Linked DNA regions of Cytobacillus sp. IB215665. The protein of the gene in region 2 binds, or shares a complex with, the protein of the main gene of each other region. Links are inferred from orthologs where the notes say so. Each region holds a gene or a part of one and is shown on either strand. Other genes may lie near its edges.

Region 1 (12,168 bases), on a different replicon or contig from region 2:
GGGTCTATGCTGCCAAAAGTACAAGCAGCGTTGCAATTTGTTAATTCAAAACCAGGAAGAAAGGCGATCATCACCTCCCTTGATCATGTTGTAGAAGCATTCGAAGGTAATATAGGTACTCAAATTACACAAGCAGAAAAAAAAGCTATGTTTTGTTAAAGTCTTTTTCGCCTAAATTGTTATTATTAGAACTAACAAAAACACGTGACATCTTATCATCTAACACTTTTTGAAGCTGAATTGTCTCGATACGACAGTTCAGCTTTTTAGTACTTTTTAAAAAGTGATCATTGATGAAGTCATTCCGCATTTGGCGGTTTTAGCAATCAAGTATCAAATTCGAGAAAGGCACTCAAAATTTTATATTCATAGACATTTATTACATAATAGCAGATAAAAAATAGCCAGGGTCGTTTATAATAAAATGTTTATGATATATTGTTAATCTATTTTCCTTCTTTAAATCATTGAGTACATGACTGACTGTTTCTCTAGAAGTAGCTGAAAATTTGGCTACTTCCACAGTTGTCATTGGACATGGAATGTGAATGGTGTTATTTTTCGCCTCTCCTAGATCCTCTGCTAAATAACCAATAAATTGAGTTACCCTATTCTTTGCATGTGAGTCAGTAACTGTTTGAAGCCTATGTTCAAGCATCTCTACCTTTTTAGTTAAGCATTTCACTATATGTAGTAAAATATGCTTGTCTTTTTTAATGATCTCTTCAATAAAAATAGTAGGAATATATAATACTTCAAGATCTGTAAAAGCTTCAGCAGAATATTTATAAAAATCATCAACAAAAATACCTATATAAGGGAAAAATGATGTAGGCTTTAAAAAAGAATTAAATCGAGTTGTCCCATTCATATTCACCTTTTCAGTCTTTACGTAGCCACTTAATATTGAATACATCTTCTCTCTAGGATCTCCTTCAATAAAAAGCATTTGTCCCTTCTTGTAGTTCCTGTAGTATAGGTTCTTTTCAATTTCTTTAACTTCTCTTAGGGATAAACTTGATAACACTTCTAATTTTTTTATTACCTCAGTCAAATTGATTGTGGTTAACACAATATCCCCCCCCAAAGTTCTTAAACAATATTAGTACTAGTTAAGAGTTATCCTTTATTACAATCATAGCTAATTTTTATTACTGTGTGTAACACAAACAACATAACTCATATAATTGTAAAATATACTATATAATTAATTTTATAGTTAATTTTCATCAACGAATTTTTCAAAAATGTTACTATTTTGTGGAGGTGGATATAATGGATGAAAAAATCGCGATTGTAACAGGAGCTAACTCAGGAATGGGGTTGGCAACAACCGTTGAAATTGCCAAAACTGGGGCTACAGTTATCATGCTCTGTAGAAATAAAGAACGTGGTAACAAAGCTTTACAGGAAGCGATTGAACAAAGCAAATCAAACAAAATCGATTTAATGCTCTGTGATTTAGGATCCTTTGAAAGTATTCGTTCATTCGTCAAACAATTTAAAGAAAAATATAATGCTTTACATATATTAGTGAATAACGCTGGGGTTATCTCTTTAAAAAGGCAAGAAACAGTAGATGGTTATGAGGCACAAATAGGTGTTAACCATCTTGGACATTTTCTGTTAACTAACTTATTGCTAGATGTTATGAAAAACTCTAAGGAAGCTCGAATTGTTAATGTATCTTCTGGTGCTCATAAAATAGGAAAAATTCATTTTAACGATATTAACCTAACAAAAAGATATAGGACTTTTAAAAGCTATTCACAATCTAAACTAGCAAATATTTTATTCACTAAAGTGCTAGCTGAAAGATTAACAGAATCCTCTATTACAGTAAACGCTCTCCATCCTGGGGCAGTAGCTACAAATATTGGTGTAGACCGCAATACTGGTTTCGGTAAGACAATCGTTGGATTGTTGAAATACTTCTTCCTGACACCAGCCGAAGGGGCAGCTACTGCTATTTACCTTGCCACAAGCCCTGAAGTTAACGGTATAACTGGAGAATATTTTTATAAAAAAAAGATTGCTTCTATTTCAAAACGAGCTCAGGATAACGAAGCTGCGCATAGGTTATGGAACTGGAGTGAAGCTGCAGTAGAATTAACAAAGGATTCTTTATAAATAGGCTCTTTACGTAAACTTTGTTAGATAAAAAAGTCGCTTTACTCAACATTCATCGTTTTATAGAAGAAAAGATGCCATGACATTTAGTGTGTTTATGTTTTCATACGAAGAACAACATTCTATACAAACAGCCTTAAAAAAGATAGCTAGGTACTTATAATATTACACCTTCCTATAAATAATTCTCTATCGTCACTTCCATACTATTAATAGCATTATGACGAAGGAGGATTTCCATATGAACCAAAGTAAAATACCTGCACAGCATCAAAATCAACAACCTGGTCTGGAATACATGATGGACCCAAAACCAGTTTCAGCTCTGTCTTCCTATAAGGCGAGTGGTAAACTAAAAGATAAAGTTGCAATTATCAGTGGTGGGGACAGCGGTATAGGAAAGTCAGTCGCTATACATTATGCAAAAGAAGGATCACATATTGTTATCATTTATTTGAATGAACATGAAGATGCGACTGAAACAAAAGAACTTGTTGAACAAGAAGGTAGCAAATGTCTGTTAATTGATGGTGATATTGGTGACGAATCTTTTTGTATGCAAGCGATAAAACAAACCATAGAGCTTTTTGGAAAGATTGATATCATTGTAAATAACGCTGCTGAACAGCACCCACAAAGTGGGTTACTTAATATTACGTCAGCACAACTAGAACGAACGTTTAAAACAAATATTTTCTCCTTCTTTTATCTTACAAAGTTTGCATTACCCTATTTACAGCAAGGAAGTGCCATTATTAATACTACTTCTATTACAGCTTATGAAGGAAATGAACAGCTCATCGATTATTCAGCTACAAAAGGTGCAATTGTAGCCTTTACAAGGTCATTAGCAAAATCAGTAGTAGGAAAAGGCATTCGTGTTAATGGTGTGGCGCCTGGCCCGATTTGGACCCCTTTGATCCCTTCCACCTTTTCAAGCGGAAAGGTAGCAACATTTGGGAATAATACGCCAATGAAACGCCCTGGGCAGCCATGTGAGGTTGCCCCAGCATATGTATATTTAGCTAGTGATGATTCATCATATATGACTGGTCAAATACTACATATAAACGGTGGAAAAATAGTTAATGGGTAAAAAGAAAAGCTGGATTGCATATACTGGAAGCTTAATACATGAAGGTGGTGTTTCTCCCTTCGAATCAAGACTACATCACACTAAGCTGAACATCTAGAATTGTATAAGCTCCTTGGTCACCCTGGAAAAAGCGCTGAAACTAATTAGGATCTTAGTTAAAGAGGTAGAATTTTAAAAAAGATGATGTTGAAAAAGCCGAGTCCCTCTGGAATTCGGCTTTTTGATTAATAACAAGCATTTCTATAAAGGTTACTAAAAATGTTGCTCAAAACATAAAGAAAGACGTGTTTAGTATCATTACTGAACAGCGTCATTTCATGAATAATATTTTCTACTAGTTCAATGGTAAGCTAAGCCTACCTCTTCGAATTATCAACTTATTAATCATTGTGTCATATAATAATGATTAATTTGTAATACATACTTTTCCCTAAACACTATGTGATAGGTTGCTATTCGTTATGTTTCTTTAATAAGGACAATGTATAATTGTAATTTTATGTTAAAATAATGGTAGGGATTGTGAAGGGCTGTTCTAAAGTTTAAGACTTTGGAGTGATAAGGTTGGTGAAAAACTATTAAAAAGATTTTACTCCCAGTGATTTATGTAAGTGAATGGGTATTATTTTTGTATATACTAATTTTTGTCTTTATGTTCAATATGATATATTACGCTAATATAATTTTGATTGATATGCATTGGGAAGAGCCTATTTTATTGCCATTTATGAAATCATTAATCTTTGTATTAGTAGTAGGCATAGTTAGCTTTATATATATCAAATATCTAATAGGTAGTGCGTTATACATAAAAATTAAAGGAGTTATTTGGGGGTTATTATTCAGTTCGAATCTTCTAAGTTGTCTTCTTTGGTTTAGTTTAAGCTTTGGCTTTAATTTGTCTTATCATGAACGGATTTTACTAATAATAGCTATGTTAGTAAGTGCAATATTAACAATTCAAATTGTCTTTAAATATCGAAAAACTACAGTGACATAGTCCACTTAAAGTAGGTTGTTATACTCCCCTTCACTTATCAGATCTCACGCTCTTGATTCAGGTGGGGGTATTCTGACCGTAAAATGATACAATCTCTCTTAGCTAGTAAAATGTAATACACTTGTATAGAGGAAAATCGTAAATTTTTTTCGCGAAAGGCCGAGGAAGAGGCGAGAAAAAGACCATTCATAGGATCATTTTTTTATAGCGAGATTCATAGACATATTACAAGATCAATTGAGAAAATTAAAAAGGAAGAACCTGTGCAAACAAGAAGAACTGAGTGCTGATCAAAATAACCCAACTTTTCTTTAATTTATTACAATGGGTTTTCTAAGGGTGGTCACTTCTTAGAGAATCGTCTATTGTGTGAGACCGTGAGTTCTAAAGACACTTGCGGTCTTTCTTATTTTATGCAGATATTACTTTTCTATATCATAAATGTTTGGAAACGCACAATTCCACCACATGGTAACTTGTAAGATGTTACGATAGATATTGAATAATTACTTCAATTACAAACTATTCGTCGTTATTAGACAGATTAAGCAGTTTTTTGATTGATAAAGGAATAAAAGGGGTAAATGAATTGTGAAGATTTTATATGAGTTAATTATGATAAGCTTAGTAATTTTAATCATACTTACTTTTTGGGTAGAAAATTCTTTTAATCCCATTATAAGTTGGATAGTTTGGGTTGTGTTTTTCTTAGATTTCATAGGCAGATTAATTTTTGTAAAAAATAAATGGGAATTCATAAAAAATAATCCATTACTCATTGTTGCAATTATTCCATTTGATCAATTTTTTCAATTAGCCCGTCTTGTAAGAATCATTTATTTATTTAGGATTAAGACCATTACCAAATATTATGTACAGCCATTAGTTCAGCGGATATCTAATTTATCAAAATTACTAATTATCTTAGCCTTATTGATAATATTTTCTGTTGAAGCACTGCTATTATGGCAACTAGAGAACAATATTATATCTTTTTGGCATTCTTTTTATTTTGTGATAGGACAATTGATGTTTTTTGGACGAGATATATACGAGGTAAGTCATACTGTTAGTTATATATGTGTAACTTTTAATTCAATAGTCGGAGTTGTAATTCACGGGTTGGTGATTCAATGGCTTTTTAATAAAATCGAACCCTTTTATTTGAAATTTACTAGGACCAAGCGCAAAGGTGAATGATTTAGCAAAACTACTCGTCTCTAACGTTCGAAGTGGCTTTTCGGAAATTTTCAATCTACAAATAGGGATTAAATTGTATAAGACAATACTCATAATGAAAAACGCTTGAATTAATATTCAAGCGTTTTTTATGTCATCATATATACGATTATTACGTTGCCGTTTAATACACGTTTATATTTATTTCACCAGGTTATCTGAACCGCTTAGAGAAAACCTCTGAGCATGCCAGTACATTAATGAAATAATTATTGCTTGTAAGCTTATTTTTAATTCAGCTCTGATAACCCTTAAAGGCCTCTATATGCTAATACAATTGTTAACAAGAAAAACAATACAGACAAAATAATCGTTAAGTTTTGTAAAACAGCATCTAATCCTCTTGCCTTTTGCTTTCCGAAAAGCTGCTCAGCTCCACCAGAAATGGCACCTGATAATCCTGCGCTTTTCCCTGATTGTAAAACAACTACCGTAATAAGAGCTAAGCAATCTATCACTAATAATGTCACAAGAAATGTGTTCATATGATACACCTCCAGAAAATCGTACTATTCACTTATTATAATTTAGCATATCTTAAAACTACAGACAAGTCCTTTTCAGGTAGTGGCAGTATTTCAAGCACTACCGAAACAGATTATTTGTACTATTTGTTATTCCAGCTTTACCTATATTTATTTATATGAGGAGATATTTAATGATCTTTCGCTGCCACCCAGTGTCTCTTGCACTATGGCATTCATAGTATTCGAGTAGAGTTACCTTAGCATTGAAACTAATTTTTCCCCGATGGCCTCGTCATTTGCTATTAGAGAAACATGACGTGATATATTAAAATCTTGAATTTCGATAGCTTTAACATTCTCTGAACTATTTTGTATAAATATTTCTGGAAGAATGGACATACCAAGGTTTGCTTCAACAAAACCTAATATACTTTGACCAAATTCAATTTCTGAGGCAACCTTTAAAGTAGAGCCCTTTGACGTAAATTCTTTGTCAACGAGCATTCTAGCATCGCAAGTAGGGGGAAGTACAACAAATGATTCATCCTTTATTTCATGAAAGGAAATAGAAGTTTGATTAGTATAAATCGGATGATTGGCATTTATAAATAAGAAAAAGCGTTCTGAAAATAAAAACTTAGAGTAATAAGAATGTTTGATTTCTCGATCATCAAATAATGCAACGTCTATTAGCCCCTGCTCTAGTCCAGATAATAATTCCAAAAAGCTATGAGAAATTTTCACTCTGAATTGATCATTGAACTTATGCTTAGCAAATTTATATGGAAGATAAGACGTTGCTATACTCGGCCAAGATCCTATTGTAATATCACCTATTCCTTGACTAAGATTAATTTCTTTACGTACAGAATTGACTTCCTTTAAGATATTTTTACTGCTTTTTAATAATATTTCACCAGCTTGAGTTAATCGAACACCCGTAGAAGAGCGAATAAATAAACTAGCGCCTAAATCTATCTCAAGGTTTCTTATTTGTTTACTTAAAGCAGGTTGACTCATGTGTAATAATTCACTCGATTTAGTCAAACTTTTCGTTTCTGCAGTTATTTGAAATGCTTCTAACCATTCAATTTTCATGTATTTCACCTTTATAACTTTCTGTTATTCCCATCTAACATAATGGAAGTACATAATCTTATATATTGATGATAACCTATAGAAGTAACGAAGACAATTTTCCAATAAGAACAATACTACATCAATAATTATTTTAATTAGGAGGTATATACATTGGCAAATATATTAATGGTTATATCAAATGGAATAGCAGTAAAATCATATCGAACAGGTTATTGGTCTGAGGAATTTCATGTTCCATTAAATGTATTAGAAGCAGAGGGTCATACTGTGTCAATTGCTTCACCAAAAGGCGGAGATGGGATGGTTGATCAGTTTTCTTTAAATGATGAAACAGACCCAGACGGGAAATCAAGAGAGTTTGAAAAGCTTGGGCGTTGGAAGGATACGCTACGTTTAGCTGACTTACAAGGAAAAGATTACGATGTCATATTATTTGTCGGAGGACATGGACCTATGTTCGATGTTTCCTACGATCCACATGCTCATCGTTTAATAAATGAAATTTATGATAATAAAGGCATCGTTGCAGCAGAGTGTCATGCACCTTCTGTGCTAGCTTTCACTTATAGAGAAGACGGTAAATCAATCATCGATGGAAAAAAGGTTACTGCTTTTCCAGATGCCTATGAACCAAAGGAAGTAATAGAGTTTCTACCATATAGTGTAGAGCAAGAGCTGGCGAAAGTAGGCACATATGTCGACAAATTAGACCAGCCAGCATTAGCGATTTGGGCAGATGATCAAATTATTACGAGCCGTGACCCTGCATCATCGGAAAGTATCGCTCAAGAAATTGTAAAAGCATTAAAGAAAGATTAATTATATTAACAGCTGGCACATGAAGAATTTCAATTTGTGTTTCAGCTGTTTTCTTTTCTGAAGATTTGACTACGGAAATATGCAAGTCTGTTCGAAAGGTAAACTTATTTAAGTATACTATCACACTTAGTAACAGACTAAGTTAAACAAATAAAAGGGTGGGACAGATGTTTATTAAGCAAAATTTTATAAACGGTCAATGGATAGCATCAGAAGATGTTATTGCTATCAAAAACCCGGCAACGAAAGCAATAATAGGAGAAGTTTCAAATGGCGGGCATACAGAAGCAGTTTTAGCTATTGAAGCAGCATCAAAAGCCTTTGCTTTATGGTCAAAAAAGACTGCAAGGTATAGAAGTCAACTTCTTTATCGATGGTATCAATTAATTAAAGAGAATCAAGATGAACTAGCTCGGATCATAACGATTGAGCAAGGAAAACCATTAAAGGAAGCTTTAGCAGAGATCGAATATGCAAATGAGTATGTGTTATGGTATGCAGAGGAAGCGAAACGAAATTATGGTAATACGATTCCAGCTTCTACAACTAATAAACATATTATAGTAAAAAAAGAGCCAGTAGGAGTAGTTGCTGCTATTACACCTTGGAATTTCCCTGCTGCAATGATTACTAGGAAACTTGCCCCAGCATTAGCAGCTGGATGTACCGTCGTTGTAAAGCCTTCAGAAGAAACGCCTTTTACCGCTTTAAAGTTAATACAATTAGCAGAAAAAGCTAATTTCCCTAGAGGCGTAATAAATATCGTAACAGGTAATGCTAAACAAATTGGCGATGCTTGGTTACGAGATAAGCGGGTTAGAAAATTAAGTTTTACTGGATCAACACCTGTAGGAAAACTTCTAATGAAAGAAGCAGCTGATTCTGTAAAAAAATTATCTCTCGAACTAGGGGGACATGCACCATTCATTGTCACAGCACAGGCAGACATCGATAGAGCTGTTGAAGGAGCCATTCAATCTAAATTCCGCAATGCAGGTCAAGTGTGTGTTGCATCTAACCGTTTCTATATTCATGAAGATGTGATAGAAAGCTTTACAGCTAGATTAGTAGAACGCACTTCTCGTTTAACCATGGGAAATGGGTTGAACAATAACATTGATATAGGACCCCTCATTAATGAGAATGCTATAACAAAAGTTATGTATCATATTGAAGATGCTGTAGAGAAAGGTGCGTCTATTTTAACAGGGGGGAAAAAGATCTCGGAAGAAAAAGGTCATTATTTTCAGCCTACTGTCATTGGAAATGTGACAGATGATATGGTCTGTATGCAGGATGAAACGTTTGGACCGTTAGCCCCCATTACCTCCTTTAAAACGATTGATGAAGTAGTGAACAGGGCAAATAGCAGTCAATATGGTCTTGCTGCATATGTATTCACAACTAGTTTAGATGAAGCTACATTTTTCATGAACAATTTAGAGTATGGAGTAATAGGTGTAAATGATGGACTCCCATCAGCTGCGCAAGCTCCTTTTGGCGGTTATAAAGAAAGTGGATTAGGTAGAGAAGGCGGGTACTTTGGAATAGAAGAATATTTAGAGCAGAAGTATATCTCTGTAGACTCCTTTACGCAATAAGCCGTGATTCAAAATACAAAGCTATGGGTATAGAAGCAAAAAATTGCATATCAAACTAAGAAGACCCCACATTACGTGAGGTCTTCAATAATCTTCAATAATGTTATTTCTTTAAGTTATAGAATGATGCTAAACCATCAAAGCGTGCAGTTTCTTGTAATTGATCTTCGATGCGTAACAATTGATTATACTTCGCAACACGATCTGTACGTGATGGTGCACCCGTTTTGATTTGTCCTGCATTTGTTGCAACAGCGATATCAGCAATCGTGCTATCTTCAGTTTCACCTGAACGGTGAGAAATTACAGCTGTATAGCCCGCACGTTTTGCCATTTCAATTGCATCAAATGTTTCAGTTAAGGTACCAATTTGGTTCACTTTAATCAGGATTGAATTACTAATTCCTTTTTCAATTCCTTCTTCAAGTTTTTTCGTATTTGTTACAAATAAATCGTCACCTACTAATTGAACTTTGTGTCCGATACGTTCTGTTAGTAGCTTATGGCCTTCCCAGTCATTTTCATCTAAGCCATCTTCAATTGAGATGATAGGATACTTTTCAACAAGCTCCTCATAGAATGAAACCATTTCTTCAGACGTTTTCACAACGCCTTCACCTTCTAAATGGTATTTGCCATCATCTTTGTTGTATAACTCAGATGAAGCTACATCCATTGCTAACATAATTTGTTCGCCTGGTTTATAGCCTGCTTTTTCAATAGCTTCAATAATTGTTTGTAACGCTTCTTCATTTGAGCTTAGGTTTGGTGCAAATCCACCTTCATCACCTACAGCTGTATTGTAGCCTTTTGCTTTAAGAACAGATTTTAGACTATGGAATATTTCTGCGCCCATACGAAGTGCTTCCTTGAAGTTTTGTGCACCTACAGGCATAACCATGAATTCTTGAACATCTACATTATTATCTGCATGCTCTCCACCATTTACGATATTCATCATAGGAACAGGTAATGTTTTTGCGTTAACTCCACCTAGATATTGGTATAGTGGAACTTCTAAGAAATCAGCCGCAGCACGTGCAACTGCCATTGATACACCTAAGATAGCATTTGCACCTAAATTACCTTTGTTTTCTGTGCCATCTAATGCCATTAACGCTTTGTCAATTGCTACTTGATCAGTAACATCAAAGCCTACCATTTTTGGAGCGATGATTTCATTCACATTATTTACCGCTTGGATAACTCCTTTACCTAAATAACGATCTTTATCCCCATCACGTAATTCCACCGCTTCATATTCTCCAGTAGATGCACCACTTGGTACTAATGCACGTCCAAATGCACCAGATTCAGTATATACTTCTACTTCAACTGTTGGATTTCCACGAGAATCTAATACTTCACGACCATAAACGTCTACAATGATTGACATAATTATCTCTCCTTATTCGTTAATTAATGATTTTCCAGTCATTTCACTTGGTTGCTTTACATTTAATAATTGTAGCATTGTAGGTGCTAAATCACCTAATTTACCACCATCTCTTAACTCAATTCCGTGTTTTGTTAGGATCACAGGAACTGGGTTTGTCGTATGTGCTGTCATTGGCTTTCCTTCTAAAGTTACCACTTCATCAGAATTGCCATGGTCAGCGGTAATAATAGCTGTTCCACCTTTGGCTTCAATTGCATCTATTATTTTTCCTAAACATTCATCCACTGCTTCTATCGCCTTAATGGTTGGTTCTAGCATTCCGGAATGCCCAACCATATCAGGATTGGCATAGTTTAGAATAATTGCATCGTGCTTATCTGCGTCAATTTCCTTTAATAACGCATCAGTCACTTCATAGGCACTCATTTCTGGCTTTAAATCATACGTTGCTACCTTAGGTGAATCAATTAAAATCCGCTCTTCACCAGGGAATTCTTCTTCACGACCACCGCTCATAAAGAAGGTGACATGCGGATACTTTTCAGTTTCTGCAATCCTTAATTGCTTTAAGCCATTTTGTGATAGGACTTCACCAATTGTATTGTCTAAATTTACTGGTTTAAAGGCTACGTATCCTTTTACCGTTTCACTAAAATGTGTTAGACAAACAAAATGTAAGTTTTTCGGATGCTTTGGTCCTCTGTCAAACGAACGAAAATCTTCATTCGTGAAAGTATTTGAAATTTGTATTGCTCTGTCTGGCCTGAAATTATAGAAGATTACCGCATCATCATCTTGGATGGTTGCTACTGGTGAGCCATCATCTTTGACAATAACTGAAGGTAACACGAATTCATCATAAATGCCGTTCGCATAAGAATCGTCTACACATTCAATCGCACTTTGATACGTCGGTCCCTCACCATAAACCATGGAGCGATAAGATTTTTCAACACGGTCCCATCGTTTGTCTCTGTCCATTGAATAATAACGTCCAGAAATTGTAGCAATTTCTCCTACACCAATCTCAGCAATTTTTTCATTAAGACTATGAATGTAGGTTTTCGCTGTTTGTGGACCAACATCGCGTCCATCTAGGAAACCATGAACATAAACCTTTTCTACACCTTCATTTGCAGCTAGCTTTAACAACGCGTACAAATGTTGTATATGGCTATGAACACCCCCATCAGATAATAAGCCAAAAATATGGAGGTTTGAACCTTTTTTCTTCGCATGATCCATCGCATGTAAGAAAGTATCGTTACTCTCAAATTCACCTTCGCGAATGGCTACGTTGACACGTGTTAAGCTTT
Region 2 (12,392 bases):
TGAATATTCTTCTTTTTTGGCCGATCATATTTTCGCTTTTCTCCATCCGCAAGTAAAACAAATCGCTCATCAACACTTTTTATAATTATTGCATACTGTCCAGCGTCTCTGCCTTGAGTGATTAAAACAAACTGACCTATGCGCGGACTCGAATCAGAATCGTTCAACTATTATCACCTTCACTTAGGCTTTTGTTAAAATTTCATAACCAGTCTCTGTAATAACAATCGTATGCTCAAAATGTGCACACATTTTACCATCAACAGTTACAACTGTCCAGTCATCTGCTAGCGTTTTTACATATCGACTACCTGCATTTATCATCGGCTCAATCGCCAATACCATCCCTGGTTTCAATCGCGGACCCTTATTTGGTGGGCCATAATGTGGTATTTGAGGATCTTCATGCAAATCTTGACCAACACCGTGGCCAACATACTCACGAACGACTGAGAAATTATTTTCTTCAGCATACGTTTGGATCGCATGAGAGATGTTTGATAACCTTACATGAGACTTAGCTTCTTTTAAACCCTCATATAATGAATTCTCAGTCACATCTAAGAGCCTCTGTGTTTCTTCAGTAATATTCCCAACTGGATATGTCCAAGCAGAATCACCGTGATATCCATTGTATTTAGCCCCAATGTCTATGCTGATGATGTCTCCATCTTTTAAGACACGATCACCAGGAATACCGTGAACTAACTCTTCGTTTACTGAAGCACATATACTCCCGCGAAAACCATTATACCCCTTAAATGATGGAATTGCATCATGTTTCCGAATAAACTCTTCAGCAATTGTATCCAATTGCTTAGTAGTAATACCAGGTTTAATATGTTTCTGTAATTCCTTGTGAGTCAAAGCAACGATACGGCCTGCTTCACGCATTATTTCTATCTCACGTGGGGTCTTACAAATAATCATTTAGATATGCCTCCAAGCAATTTATCTATATCTACAAATACTTTATCAATTGCTTGTTGTCCATCAATGTTTTGTAAATAACCTTTTTGCTTGTAGAAATTTAACAAAGGCTCTGACTGTTTAATGTTTACCTCTAGGCGAGTTTCTACAGTAGCCTCATTATCATCAGCACGTTGATATAATTCTCCTCCACACTTGTCGCAAACGCCCTCTTGTTGTGGTGGATTAAATACTAGATGATATGTGGAACCACAGTTCTTGCAAATTCTTCTACCTGTTAAACGATCTAATAGTATAGATTTATCAACATTTATATTGATAACAAAATCTATCGTACTGTTCATGACATGTAGCAATTGTTCTAACGCCTCTGCTTGAGCGACTGTTCGAGGGAAACCATCTAACAGAAAGCCATTTTTACAATCATTTTTACCTAATCTTTCACGAACAATACCTATTGTAACTTCATCAGGAACAAGTTTGCCCTCATCCATAAAAGCCTTTGCTTTTAAGCCTAATTCAGTTCCTTCACTTATAGCAGCACGGAACATATCTCCTGTTGATATGTGAGGAATATTATACTTGCTAACAATTTGCTCTGCCTGCGTACCTTTACCAGCACCAGGGAGCCCCATTAATACGAGATTCATATGTGTTCACCCTCATCTAACAATGAGGAAATGGGAGAACCCCAAAACCTCATGACTTAATAAATCCTTTGTAATGACGTTTTACAAGTTGGCTTTCAAGCTGTTTCATTGTCTCAAGTGCAACACCAACAACGATGAGCAAGCTTGTTCCACCAATTTGTACTGATTCCGGAAGACTGGTAAATTTAATAAAAATAATAGGAAGAACAGAAATTGCAGCTAAGAAAATAGAACCTACAAATGTAAGACGATATAGTATCCGAGTTACATATTCTTGCGTATTTATCCCTGGACGAATTCCAGGAATATACCCACCTTGTTTTTTAAGGTTTTCTGCCATTTGCTCAGGATTAACTTGAACAAACGTATAGAAATAGGTAAATGCAATAATTAATGCAACATATATTGTCATACCAACAGGTTCGGTATACCTGAATGTATTTTCAATCCACATAGTAACATCGTTTTGTCCAAAGAATGATGCAATTGTTGGTGGTGTAATAATAAACGATACTGCAAAGATAACAGGTATTACACCCGCAGCATTTACTTTTAAAGGTAAATGAGTAGATTGTCCTCCAACTGGACTACGACCCACTAAGCGTTTTGCATATTGAATTGGAATTTTTCGAAATGCTTGTTGGATGAAAATAACACCAACGACGATTGCAACGATCGCGAGTAGCAATAAAACTACCGTAACGATACGTAAGAATAGCTGTTCTCCAGCACCTTCAAATTGTGTTGCATATACTTGGTTAGCGATATTCGGAATGCCTGCCACAATCCCAGCAAAGATGAGAATGGAAATTCCATTACCAACACCGTGAGCTGTTATTTGTTCACCTAACCACATTAAAAAGGCAGTTCCAGCCGTCAATACTAATGCTATTAACAAATAAGTTGGAATGCCAGGGTTCTCAATTAATGCCCCGTTCGACATAGTGTTAAAGCCAATGGACATACCAATTGCTTGAATAAATCCAAGAACTATTGTGCCGTAGCGGGTAAACTGAGCTAATTTACGACGACCAACTTCACCTTGTTTTGACCACTCAGTAAACTTTGGAACAACATCCATTTGTAGTAATTGAATAATAATGGAAGCCGTGATATAAGGCATAATCCCCATTGCAAAGATGGAAAAGTTCTGTAATGCTCCTCCACCAAATGTATTCAATACTCCAAATAGATTGTTTTCGCCTGTAACCTGTAATACTTCAGCATTGATGTTCGGAACAGGAATAAACGTCCCTATTCTAAACACAACTAACATTAACAAGGTGAATATTATTTTCTTTCTTATATCACCAACGCGCATAAAATTGGAGATTGTTCGGAACATTAAATCACCTCAGTTTTACCGCCTGCAGCTTCAATTGCTTCTTTTGCAGCAGAAGAGAATTTGTGAGCTTTAACAGTAAGCTTTTTCTCAACTTTTCCTTTTGCAAGGACTTTCAAACCCGATTTAAGCTTACTTACTACACCTGTTTCGATTAATAATTCAGGTGTTACTTCCGTACCATCTTCAAAACGATTTAATGTTTCAAGATTAACGACCGCATACTCTTTTCGGTTAATGTTCGTAAAACCACGTTTAGGTAGTCGTTGGAACAAAGGTGTTTGACCACCCTCGAAGCCTGGACGTACGCCACCGCCAGAACGAGACTTTTGACCTTTTTGGCCTCTACCAGATGTTTTACCATTACCAGTAGCAATACCACGTCCTACACGATTACGAGTTTTACGAGACCCTTCAGCTGGTTTAAGTTCATGAAGTTTCATCAGGGCACCTCCTTATTTACTCATGTTAAAATTATTGTTCTTTTACCGTAACTAAATGTGCAACTTTGTTTACCATGCCGCGAATTGCAGCATTATCTTCATGTACGACCGTTTGATGCATTTTTTTCAAACCTAAAGTTTGAACAGTTACTTTTTGATCTTTAGAACGGCCAATAACACTTCTTGTGAGGGTGATAGCTAATTTCTTTGACATTTCATTTCCCCCCTTATCCTAACAATTCTTCAACTGATTTTCCACGCAACTTTGCAACGTCTTCAGCGCGCTTCATATCCTGAATACCACTAATTGTAGCACGAATCATGTTAATAGGTGTATTTGAACCTAAAGATTTTGATAGGATGTCATGTACACCAGCTAGCTCTAATACCGCACGTACAGGACCTCCAGCGATAACTCCAGTACCTTCAGAAGCAGGCTTTAACAAGATTTCTCCTGCGCCAAATCGTCCGATAACTTCATGTGGAATTGTTGTACCAACCATAGGTACAGTAACAAGATTTTTCTTAGCATCTTCTATAGCTTTACGAATAGCTTCTGGAACCTCTTGAGCTTTACCAGTTCCAAAACCAACGTGACCGTTTTTATCACCAACAACAACAAGTGCAGCAAAACGGAAACGACGTCCACCTTTCACTACCTTTGCTACGCGGTTTACGGTAACAACACGTTCTTCAAGTTCTAGTTTACTTGGATCAACACGGACCATCTGTATCCCTCCTTTGACAATTAAAATTCTAAGCCATTTTCACGAGCTGAATCAGCTAACGCTTTAATACGTCCATGGAATAGGTATCCTCCACGATCAAAAACCACTTCTTTAATACCTTTTTCTGACGCACGTTTAGCAACTAACTCGCCAACTTTTTGCGCTGCGTCAACATTACCTGTTGACTCAATGCTTAATTCTTTATCTAAAGTAGATGCACTTGCAAGTGTAACACCATTCACATCATCGATTACTTGCGCATATATGTGTTTGCTAGAACGAAACACATTCAAACGCGGGCGTACAGCTGTTCCTGAAATTTTCGCACGAACACGTCCGTGTCTTTTTTTACGAACTGCATTCTTATCAGGTTTTGTAATCATACTATGCCACTCCTTTCTTATACACTAGGCGGTATTACTTACCAGTCTTACCTTCCTTACGACGTACATATTCGCCTTCATAACGAATTCCTTTACCTTTATAAGGCTCTGGTGGACGTACATCACGAATGTTAGCAGCTAAAGCTCCAACACGTTCCTTATCAGTACCTTTAATAACAATTTTTGTATTCGCAGGCACATCTATTTCGATCCCTGCTTCAGGTTCGATTTCAACAGGATGTGAGTAACCTACATTTAGGATTAGCTTTTTACCTTGCTTTTGTGCACGGTAACCTACCCCGATCAATTCTAGTCCTCTTTCATACCCCTTAGAAACACCTTCAACCATATTAGCTAGTACGCTACGAGTCGTTCCATGTAATGAGCGGTGCTCTTTTGAATCAGATGGTCGAACAACTGTTACAGCGTTTTCTTCTATTGTTAATTCCATATCTGCATGGATTGTACGAGTTAATTCACCCTTCGGTCCTTTAACAATAACGTTTTTATTTTCCTCAGTTACCGTTACACCTGCAGGGATAACAATTGGTTTTTTACCAACGCGTGACATAAATTACACCTCCATTCTAAAAAAACTTTTTACCAAACGTAAGCTAGTACTTCTCCGCCTGTTTGCTTTTGACGAGCTTCTTTGTCACTTAACACACCTTGAGAAGTAGACACAATCGCAATTCCTAAACCATTAAGTACACGAGGTACCTCATCAGCTTTAGCGTATACGCGTAAACCAGGTTTACTAATACGCTTTAATCCAGTAATTACACGTTCATTATTTGCACCATACTTTAAGAAAATACGGAGAATACCTTGTTTGTTATCTTCAATAAATTCCACATCACGAACAAAACCTTCACGTTTTAAAATATCAGCGATATCTTTCTTCATGTTTGAAGCAGGAACCTCTAATTTGTCGTGACGTACCATGTTCGCATTGCGAATACGAGTAAGCAAATCTGCAATAGGATCTGTCATCACCATAATATTTTTACCTCCTTCCCATATCTGGGTTTTACCAACTTGCTTTTTTTACACCTGGGATATGTCCCTTATATGCTAATTCACGGAAACAAATACGGCAAAGTTTAAATTTTCTTAGCACTGAATGAGGACGACCACATCGTTCACAACGTGTGTACTCACGCACTTTAAACTTTTGATCACGTTTTTGTTTTACGACCATTGATTTTTTAGCCACATTTTCGCCTCCTTATATTTAGATGGCACTGATTACTTTTGGAACGGCATACCCATTTGAGTTAATAATTCACGAGCTTCTTCATCAGTATTTGCAGTGGTTACGATAACGATATCCATACCACGAACTTTCGAAACTTTATCATATTCAATTTCAGGGAAAATCAATTGTTCTTTAATCCCTAATGTATAGTTACCACGACCATCGAATGATTTTTTAGATACACCACGGAAGTCACGTACACGTGGAAGTGCAACAGACACTAGTTTATCTAAAAATTCATACATACGCTCACCGCGTAAAGTTACTTTCGCACCAATTGGCATTCCTTCACGAAGACGGAAACCAGCGATAGATTTCTTTGCTTTTGTAACTACAGGCTTTTGACCAGTTATTGTTGTTAATTCTTCAACAGCATTATCTAATGCCTTTGAATTTGCAACTGCATCTCCAACACCCATATTTACAACTATTTTTTCAAGTTGAGGTGTTTGCATAACTGATTTATAACTGAATTTACTCATAACACTAGGAGTAATTTCTTTTTGATATTTTTCCTTTAGGCGGTTCATAATAGTACCTCCTTTCTACAACTAGTTATTTATCTAATAATTCACCAGATTTTTTTGCATAGCGTACGTTTTTGCCATCAACTTGCTTATGTCCAACACGTGTAGGTTCACCCGTCTTTGGATCTAATGGCATAACATTTGATACATGGATAGGTGCCTCTTGGCTGTTAATCCCGCCTTGGGGATTAGCTTGTGAAGGTTTAGAATGCTTCTTCACAATATTCACACCTTCCACAAGAACTCTACTTTTCTTTGGCAATGCAGCAAGGATAACTCCTTGTTTACCTTTATCCTTACCTGAAATCACAAGTACTTTATCACCTTTTTTTACATGCATCTTATCTGCACCTCCTTGATAAGGCATTTCAATTTTCAAATTAAAGAACTTCAGGAGCTAATGATACAATTTTCATGAAGTTGCTATCACGTAATTCACGAGCTACCGGGCCGAAAATACGAGTACCACGTGGACTTTTGTCGTCACGGATAATCACGCATGCATTTTCGTCAAAACGGATGTAAGAACCGTCTGGGCGTCGTGCTCCTTTTTTTGAACGTACAACAACAGCCCTAACTACTTCACCTTTTTTGACAACGCCTCCTGGTGTTGCTTGTTTCACTGTACAAACAATTACATCACCAATATTTGCGTATTTACGTCCAGAGCCACCTAGAACTTTTATCGTTAACACTTCACGAGCTCCAGAATTATCAGCAACTTTCAACCGAGATTCTTGTTGAATCATTCACGAAACCTCCCTTCGGATATAAAATTCATCCGACCTTGTATTATATAATTACCGCTTTTTCAACTACTTCTACTAAACGGAAACGTTTTGTTGCAGATAGTGGACGTGTTTCCATTACTTTAACTACGTCGCCAACTTTTGCAGTATTTTGCTCATCATGTGCTTTGAATTTCTTTGAATACTTAACACGTTTACCATATAGTGAATGAGTTTTGTATGTTTCAACTAATACAGTTATCGTTTTATCCATTTTGTCAGATACAACACGACCTGTATACACTTTACGTTGGTTGCGTTCACTCATTTAAGCAAACCTCCCCTCATTTATCGATTATTCACACCGATCTCTCTTTCACGTATCACAGTTTTCATACGAGCGATCGATTTACGTACTTCGCGAATACGAGCTGTATTTTCAAGTTGTCCAGTCGCTAGCTGGAAACGTAAATTGAATAACTCTTCTTTTAAAGACTTAACTTTTTGTTCAATTTCGGCAGTGGTAAGGTCACGAATTTCATTAGCTTTCATTTGATTCACCACCAATTTCTTCTCGTTTTACAAACTTACATTTTACTGGAAGTTTATGTGATGCAAGACGAAGTGCTTCACGTGCCACCTCTTCAGGTACACCTGAGATTTCAAACATAATCTTACCTGGTTTTACAACAGCAACCCAGCCCTCTGGAGCACCCTTACCGGAACCCATTCGAACTTCTAGAGGTTTAGCTGTATATGGCTTGGATGGGAATATTTTAATCCATACTTTACCGCCACGTTTCATATAACGTGTCATCGCAATACGAGCAGCCTCGATTTGGCGGTTAGTAATCCAAGACGCTTCTAGCGCTTGTAAGCCGAACTCACCGAAATTTACTTCAGTGCCGCCTTTTGCACGACCGCGCATTTTACCGCGGTGTTCGCGACGATACTTAACGCGTTTTGGCATTAACATGATTATTTTCCTCCTTCCTCTTTATTCTTCTTTGTAGGAAGGACTTCTCCACGATAAATCCATACTTTTACGCCTAATTTACCATACGTAGTATCTGCTTCAGCTGTACCATAATCTATGTCAGCACGGAGCGTATGAAGTGGAACTGTTCCCTCACTGTAATATTCAGCACGAGCGATATCTGCACCACCTAAACGACCAGATACCATTGTTTTAATCCCTTTTGCTCCAGCGCGTAAAGCACGTTGAATAGCTTGCTTTTGCACACGACGGAAGGATACACGGTTTTCTAATTGACGAGCAATATTATCTGCTACTAATTTAGCATCTAAGTCAGCTCTCTTAATTTCTACGATATTAATGTGGACACGTTTACCTGTCAACGCATTTAACGCTTTACGAAGTGCTTCTACTTCTGTACCACCTTTACCAATAACCATTCCTGGTTTTGCAGTGTGTACTGAAATATTCACACGATTAGCCGCACGTTCAATTTCCACTTTTGATACTGCAGAGTCACTTAATCTCTTAGTAATGTATTCACGAACCTTAAGGTCTTCATGCAACAAATCTGCATAGTCCTTATCAGCATACCACTTTGATTCCCAATCACGGATGACTCCGATACGCAAACCTACTGGATTTACTTTTTGACCCACTGATTATCCCTCCTTCTTTTCTGATACCACTACAGTAATGTGGCTCGTACGTTTATTAATTTGACTAGCACGTCCCATTGCACGCGGGCGGAAACGTTTCATAGTCGGGCCTTCGTTCACATACGCTTCTTCAACAACTAAATTATTAATATCCATCTCATAGTTGTGTTCTGCGTTTGCAACAGCTGATTTTAATACTTTTTCTACTATCGGAGAAGCCGCTTTGTTTGTTAAGCGTAAAACTGCTAATGCTTCACCAATTTGCTTTCCTCGAATTAAGTCCACTACTAAGCGAGCTTTACGAGGCGCAATTCGAACTGTTCTTGCAACAGCTTTTGCTTGCATTTAGGATGCCTCCTCTCTTAACGTCTTGTTTTCTTGTCATCACTAGCGTGACCTTTATACGTACGAGTTGGTGCAAACTCTCCAAGCTTGTGACCAACCATGTCTTCACTTATATATACAGGCACATGTTTTCGACCATCATAAACTGCAATTGTATGACCAATGAATTGAGGGAAAATCGTTGAACGACGAGACCATGTTTTAACCACACGCTTACCATCAGTTTCATTCAAGCTCTCAATTTTTTTCATTAAATGATCATCTACAAAAGGTCCTTTTTTTAAGCTGCGACCCATATGTGAACCTCCCTTCGCGATTGGCATACGGTTCCTGTGAACCGTAGCACAACCCCGTTATTTTTTACGACGACGCACGATAAATTTATCTGACTTCTTATTTTTCTTGCGCGTTTTATAACCGAGTGTTGGTTTACCCCAAGGTGTCATTGGTGACTTACGTCCGATAGGAGCTCTACCTTCACCACCACCATGTGGGTGATCAACTGGGTTCATTACAGATCCACGTACAGTTGGGCGTTTACCTAACCAACGAGAACGACCTGCTTTACCGATATTAATAAGTTCGTGTTGCTCATTACCAACTTGACCAATAGAAGCACGGCAAGCAGCTAATACCATACGCACTTCACCTGAAGTTAAACGTACTAAAACGTATTTTCCTTCTTTACCAAGAACTTGAGCAGATGTTCCAGCAGAACGTACTAATTGTCCACCTCTACCTGGTTTAAGTTCAATGTTATGAATAACTGTACCAACAGGAATATTAACTAAAGGTAATGCATTACCCACTTTAATATCCGCTTCTGGGCCAGACATGATTTCCATGCCCACTTCTAAATTTTTCGGAGCTAGAATATAACGTTTTTCACCATCAACATAGTTAATTAACGCAATATTAGCTGATCTATTTGGATCATACTCGATTGTAGCAACGCGTCCTGGTATACCATCTTTGTCGCGTTTAAAATCAATGATGCGGTATTGACGCTTATGACCGCCACCTTGATGACGTACTGTTAATCTACCTTGGTTGTTACGTCCACCCTTTTTATTTAAAGGAGCCAATAACGACTTCTCGGGAGTATCAGTAGTGATTTCTGCGAAATCTGATACCGACATACCACGACGACCGTTTGAGGTAGGTTTATACTTTTTAATCGCCATCTCTATTTCCCTCCTTCACTAGTAAACTTATACTTCAAAAAGTTCGATTTCTTTGCTATCAGCAGTTAACTTCACAATTGCTTTTCTGCGACGATTAGTATAACCGCTATGACGACCCATACGCTTGAACTTACCTTTGTAGTTCATGATGTTTACTTTTTCTACTTTCACATCAAAAATTGCCTCAACAGCATCCTTGACTTCAGTTTTATTAGCTTTCACATCAACGTCAAACGTATATTTTTTCTCTTCCATTAAATCTGTAGAACGTTCTGTAATAACGGGGCGCTTAATAATATCACGAGGTTCTTTCATTACGCAAGCACCTCCTCTACTTTTTCCACCGCATCTTTAGTGATCACAAGTTTATCGTGGTTTAATAAGTCCAGTACGTTCACACCTGTAGCAGATACAACTGTTACTCCAGGAATATTACGCGCTGAAAGAGTCACGAATTCATTTTGATCAGCAGTTACGATTAACGCTTTGCGATCTGCAGAAAGACTGTTTAAAATGTTTACCATTTCTTTTGTTTTAGGAGCTTCAAATGCTAGGCTCTCTAATACAACGATATCATTTTCAAGCACTTTTGTTGATAGTGCTGATTTAAGTGCTAAGCGACGTACCTTCTTAGGTAGCTTATAGCTGTAGCTTCTAGGTGTAGGTCCGAATACTATTCCACCACCACGCCATTGTGGAGAACGAATTGATCCTTGACGAGCACGTCCAGTACCTTTTTGACGCCAAGGTTTACGTCCACCGCCACGTACTTCAGAACGACCTTTTACTTTGTGAGTTCCTTGTCTTAAGGAAGCTCTTTGCATAATAACTGCATCGAATAATACACTCTTGTTAGGCTCAATACCAAATACAGATTCATTAAGCTCTACTTCACCTACTGTAGAACCATTTTGGCTATATAATGTTACTTTAGGCATTGGTATATTCCTCCTTTCTTACAAAAATTACTGTGCCTTAACCGCACTATTAATAGTTACAAGACCTTTTTTTGGTCCTGGGACATTACCTTTAATAAGTAAAATGTTACGTTCAGCATCAATTTTTACAACTTCTAAGTTTTGAACAGTTATACGTTCTCCACCCATACGTCCAGGTAAAAGCTTTCCTTTGAATACACGGTTTGGATCAACAGGTCCCATTGAACCAGGACGACGGTGATAGCGCGAACCGTGTGACATAGGGCCGCGTGATTGTCCGTGGCGCTTAATTGCACCTTGGAATCCTTTACCCTTTGAAATACCTGTAACATCTACTACATCGCCTTCAGAGAAGACGTCAACTTTGACTTCCTGACCAACTTCATATTCCTCAACGTTCAGCCCGCGGAATTCACGGATGAAGCGCTTAGGCGTAGTATCCGCTTTTGCAACATGTCCTTTAGCTGGTTTGTTAGCAAGCTTTTCACGCTTGTTATCAAAACCAAGTTGTATAGCTTCATAACCATCTGTTGCTTCAGTTTTCTTCTGAAGAACTACGTTAGGTGAAGCCTCAACTACAGTAACTGGTACAAGTACATCTCCAACGAACACTTGTGTCATACCAATCTTTCTACCTAAGATTCCTTTGGTCATTCGTCACACCTCCTGTTATCTAACTTATTATTTATTATAGTTTAATTTCAATATCTACACCTGACGGCAAGTCTAAACGCATTAGTGAATCTACTGTTTTTGGAGTAGGATTTACGATATCAATTAAGCGTTTATGTGTACGCATTTCAAATTGCTCACGAGAATCTTTATACTTATGAACAGCACGAAGAATCGTATAAACAGACTTTTCAGTTGGTAACGGAATCGGACCAGAGACATTTGCACCTGATCGCTTAGCTGTTGCTACGATTTTTTCTGCAGATTGATCAAGAATTCGGTGATCGTAAGCTTTTAATCGAATACGAATTTTTTCTTTTGCCATTATTTTCCCTCCTTTATCGCCTATTTTATTTAATAGACATTCTCCGTGGAAATTTCCCCACACTCGCCATGGCAAAGCGGCCGGGTGTGTCAGCAACCTTCCACATCATCGCAGTCAAAGACCAACATTCACTATTATATAAAAAAATTGCACCTAATGCAATAGCAAATTTTAATCTATCAATTTTTTTAACCCACGACTTAGTATACACGCCTTACAGTCTCTTTTCAATTACTCTAGCACAACATACTGTTAGCAGTTTTTGTTAATGTCCCTTTAGGTGACTTTTAGATCTTAATATTGT

Evidence for each region.
Region 1: the proteins of secY (region 2) and secG are in contact, whole or in part, in a crystal structure (PDB 5AWW), measured with the Thermus thermophilus proteins. The link is inferred for Cytobacillus sp. IB215665 from one-to-one orthologs. Residues at the interface, in WP_096411648.1 of Thermus thermophilus: Leu14, Gln16, Arg17, Phe20, Ile34, Pro35, Pro37, Ile72, Arg108, Arg109, Asn112, Gln113, Arg116, Ile117, Ile120, Pro145, Gly146, Trp147, Phe152, Phe155, Val156, Val159, Thr160, Val162, Ala163, Gly164, Ala166, Leu167, Trp170, Glu173; in WP_223903268.1 of Thermus thermophilus: Tyr5, Ile9, Tyr12, Leu13, Ala16, Leu19, Val20, Val23, Leu24, Gln26, Glu27, Pro28, Gln30, Gly31, Ala32, Asp34, Leu35, Met36, Gly37, Gly38, Ser39, Ala40, Asp41, Leu42, Phe43, Ala45, Arg46, Val48, Tyr53, Thr56.

The regions. Positions count from the first base shown.
Region 1 is NZ_JAXBME010000001.1:453,456-465,623, reverse strand. The notes cover bases 4,334-7,020. They hold secG (preprotein translocase subunit SecG), read right to left. Parts: upstream 5,951-7,020; coding sequence 5,717-5,950; downstream 4,334-5,716. Other genes in these bases: SLH52_RS01915 (LysR family transcriptional regulator), read right to left, coding at 6,185-7,020; SLH52_RS01925 (transporter), read left to right, coding at 4,818-5,426. In the rest of the region: arcC (carbamate kinase), read left to right, coding at 1-159; SLH52_RS01940 (Crp/Fnr family transcriptional regulator), read right to left, coding at 380-1,072; SLH52_RS01935 (SDR family oxidoreductase), read left to right, coding at 1,276-2,130; SLH52_RS01930 (SDR family oxidoreductase), read left to right, coding at 2,372-3,226; more of SLH52_RS01915, read right to left, coding at 7,021-7,030; SLH52_RS01910 (type 1 glutamine amidotransferase domain-containing protein), read left to right, coding at 7,184-7,852; SLH52_RS01905 (NAD-dependent succinate-semialdehyde dehydrogenase), read left to right, coding at 8,020-9,453; eno (phosphopyruvate hydratase), read right to left, coding at 9,557-10,849; gpmI (2,3-bisphosphoglycerate-independent phosphoglycerate mutase), read right to left, coding at 10,862-12,168. UniProt on the Bacillus subtilis protein: Involved in protein export. Participates in an early event of protein translocation.
Region 2 is NZ_JAXBME010000023.1:13,945-26,336, forward strand. What follows is about bases 778-3,688. They hold secY (preprotein translocase subunit SecY), read right to left. Parts: upstream 2,926-3,688; coding sequence 1,630-2,925; downstream 778-1,629. Other genes in these bases: map (type I methionyl aminopeptidase), read right to left, coding at 778-930; SLH52_RS20485 (adenylate kinase), read right to left, coding at 927-1,580; rplO (50S ribosomal protein L15), read right to left, coding at 2,925-3,365; rpmD (50S ribosomal protein L30), read right to left, coding at 3,397-3,579; rpsE (30S ribosomal protein S5), read right to left, coding at 3,593-3,688. Also shown: SLH52_RS20475 (KOW domain-containing RNA-binding protein), read right to left, coding at 1-167; more of map, read right to left, coding at 184-777; more of rpsE, read right to left, coding at 3,689-4,093; rplR (50S ribosomal protein L18), read right to left, coding at 4,114-4,476; rplF (50S ribosomal protein L6), read right to left, coding at 4,511-5,047; rpsH (30S ribosomal protein S8), read right to left, coding at 5,077-5,475; SLH52_RS20525 (type Z 30S ribosomal protein S14), read right to left, coding at 5,507-5,692; rplE (50S ribosomal protein L5), read right to left, coding at 5,725-6,264; rplX (50S ribosomal protein L24), read right to left, coding at 6,290-6,601; rplN (50S ribosomal protein L14), read right to left, coding at 6,642-7,010; rpsQ (30S ribosomal protein S17), read right to left, coding at 7,054-7,317; rpmC (50S ribosomal protein L29), read right to left, coding at 7,338-7,541; rplP (50S ribosomal protein L16), read right to left, coding at 7,531-7,965; rpsC (30S ribosomal protein S3), read right to left, coding at 7,968-8,624; rplV (50S ribosomal protein L22), read right to left, coding at 8,628-8,969; rpsS (30S ribosomal protein S19), read right to left, coding at 8,987-9,265; and 6 more genes. UniProt on the Bacillus subtilis protein: The central subunit of the protein translocation channel SecYEG. Consists of two halves formed by TMs 1-5 and 6-10.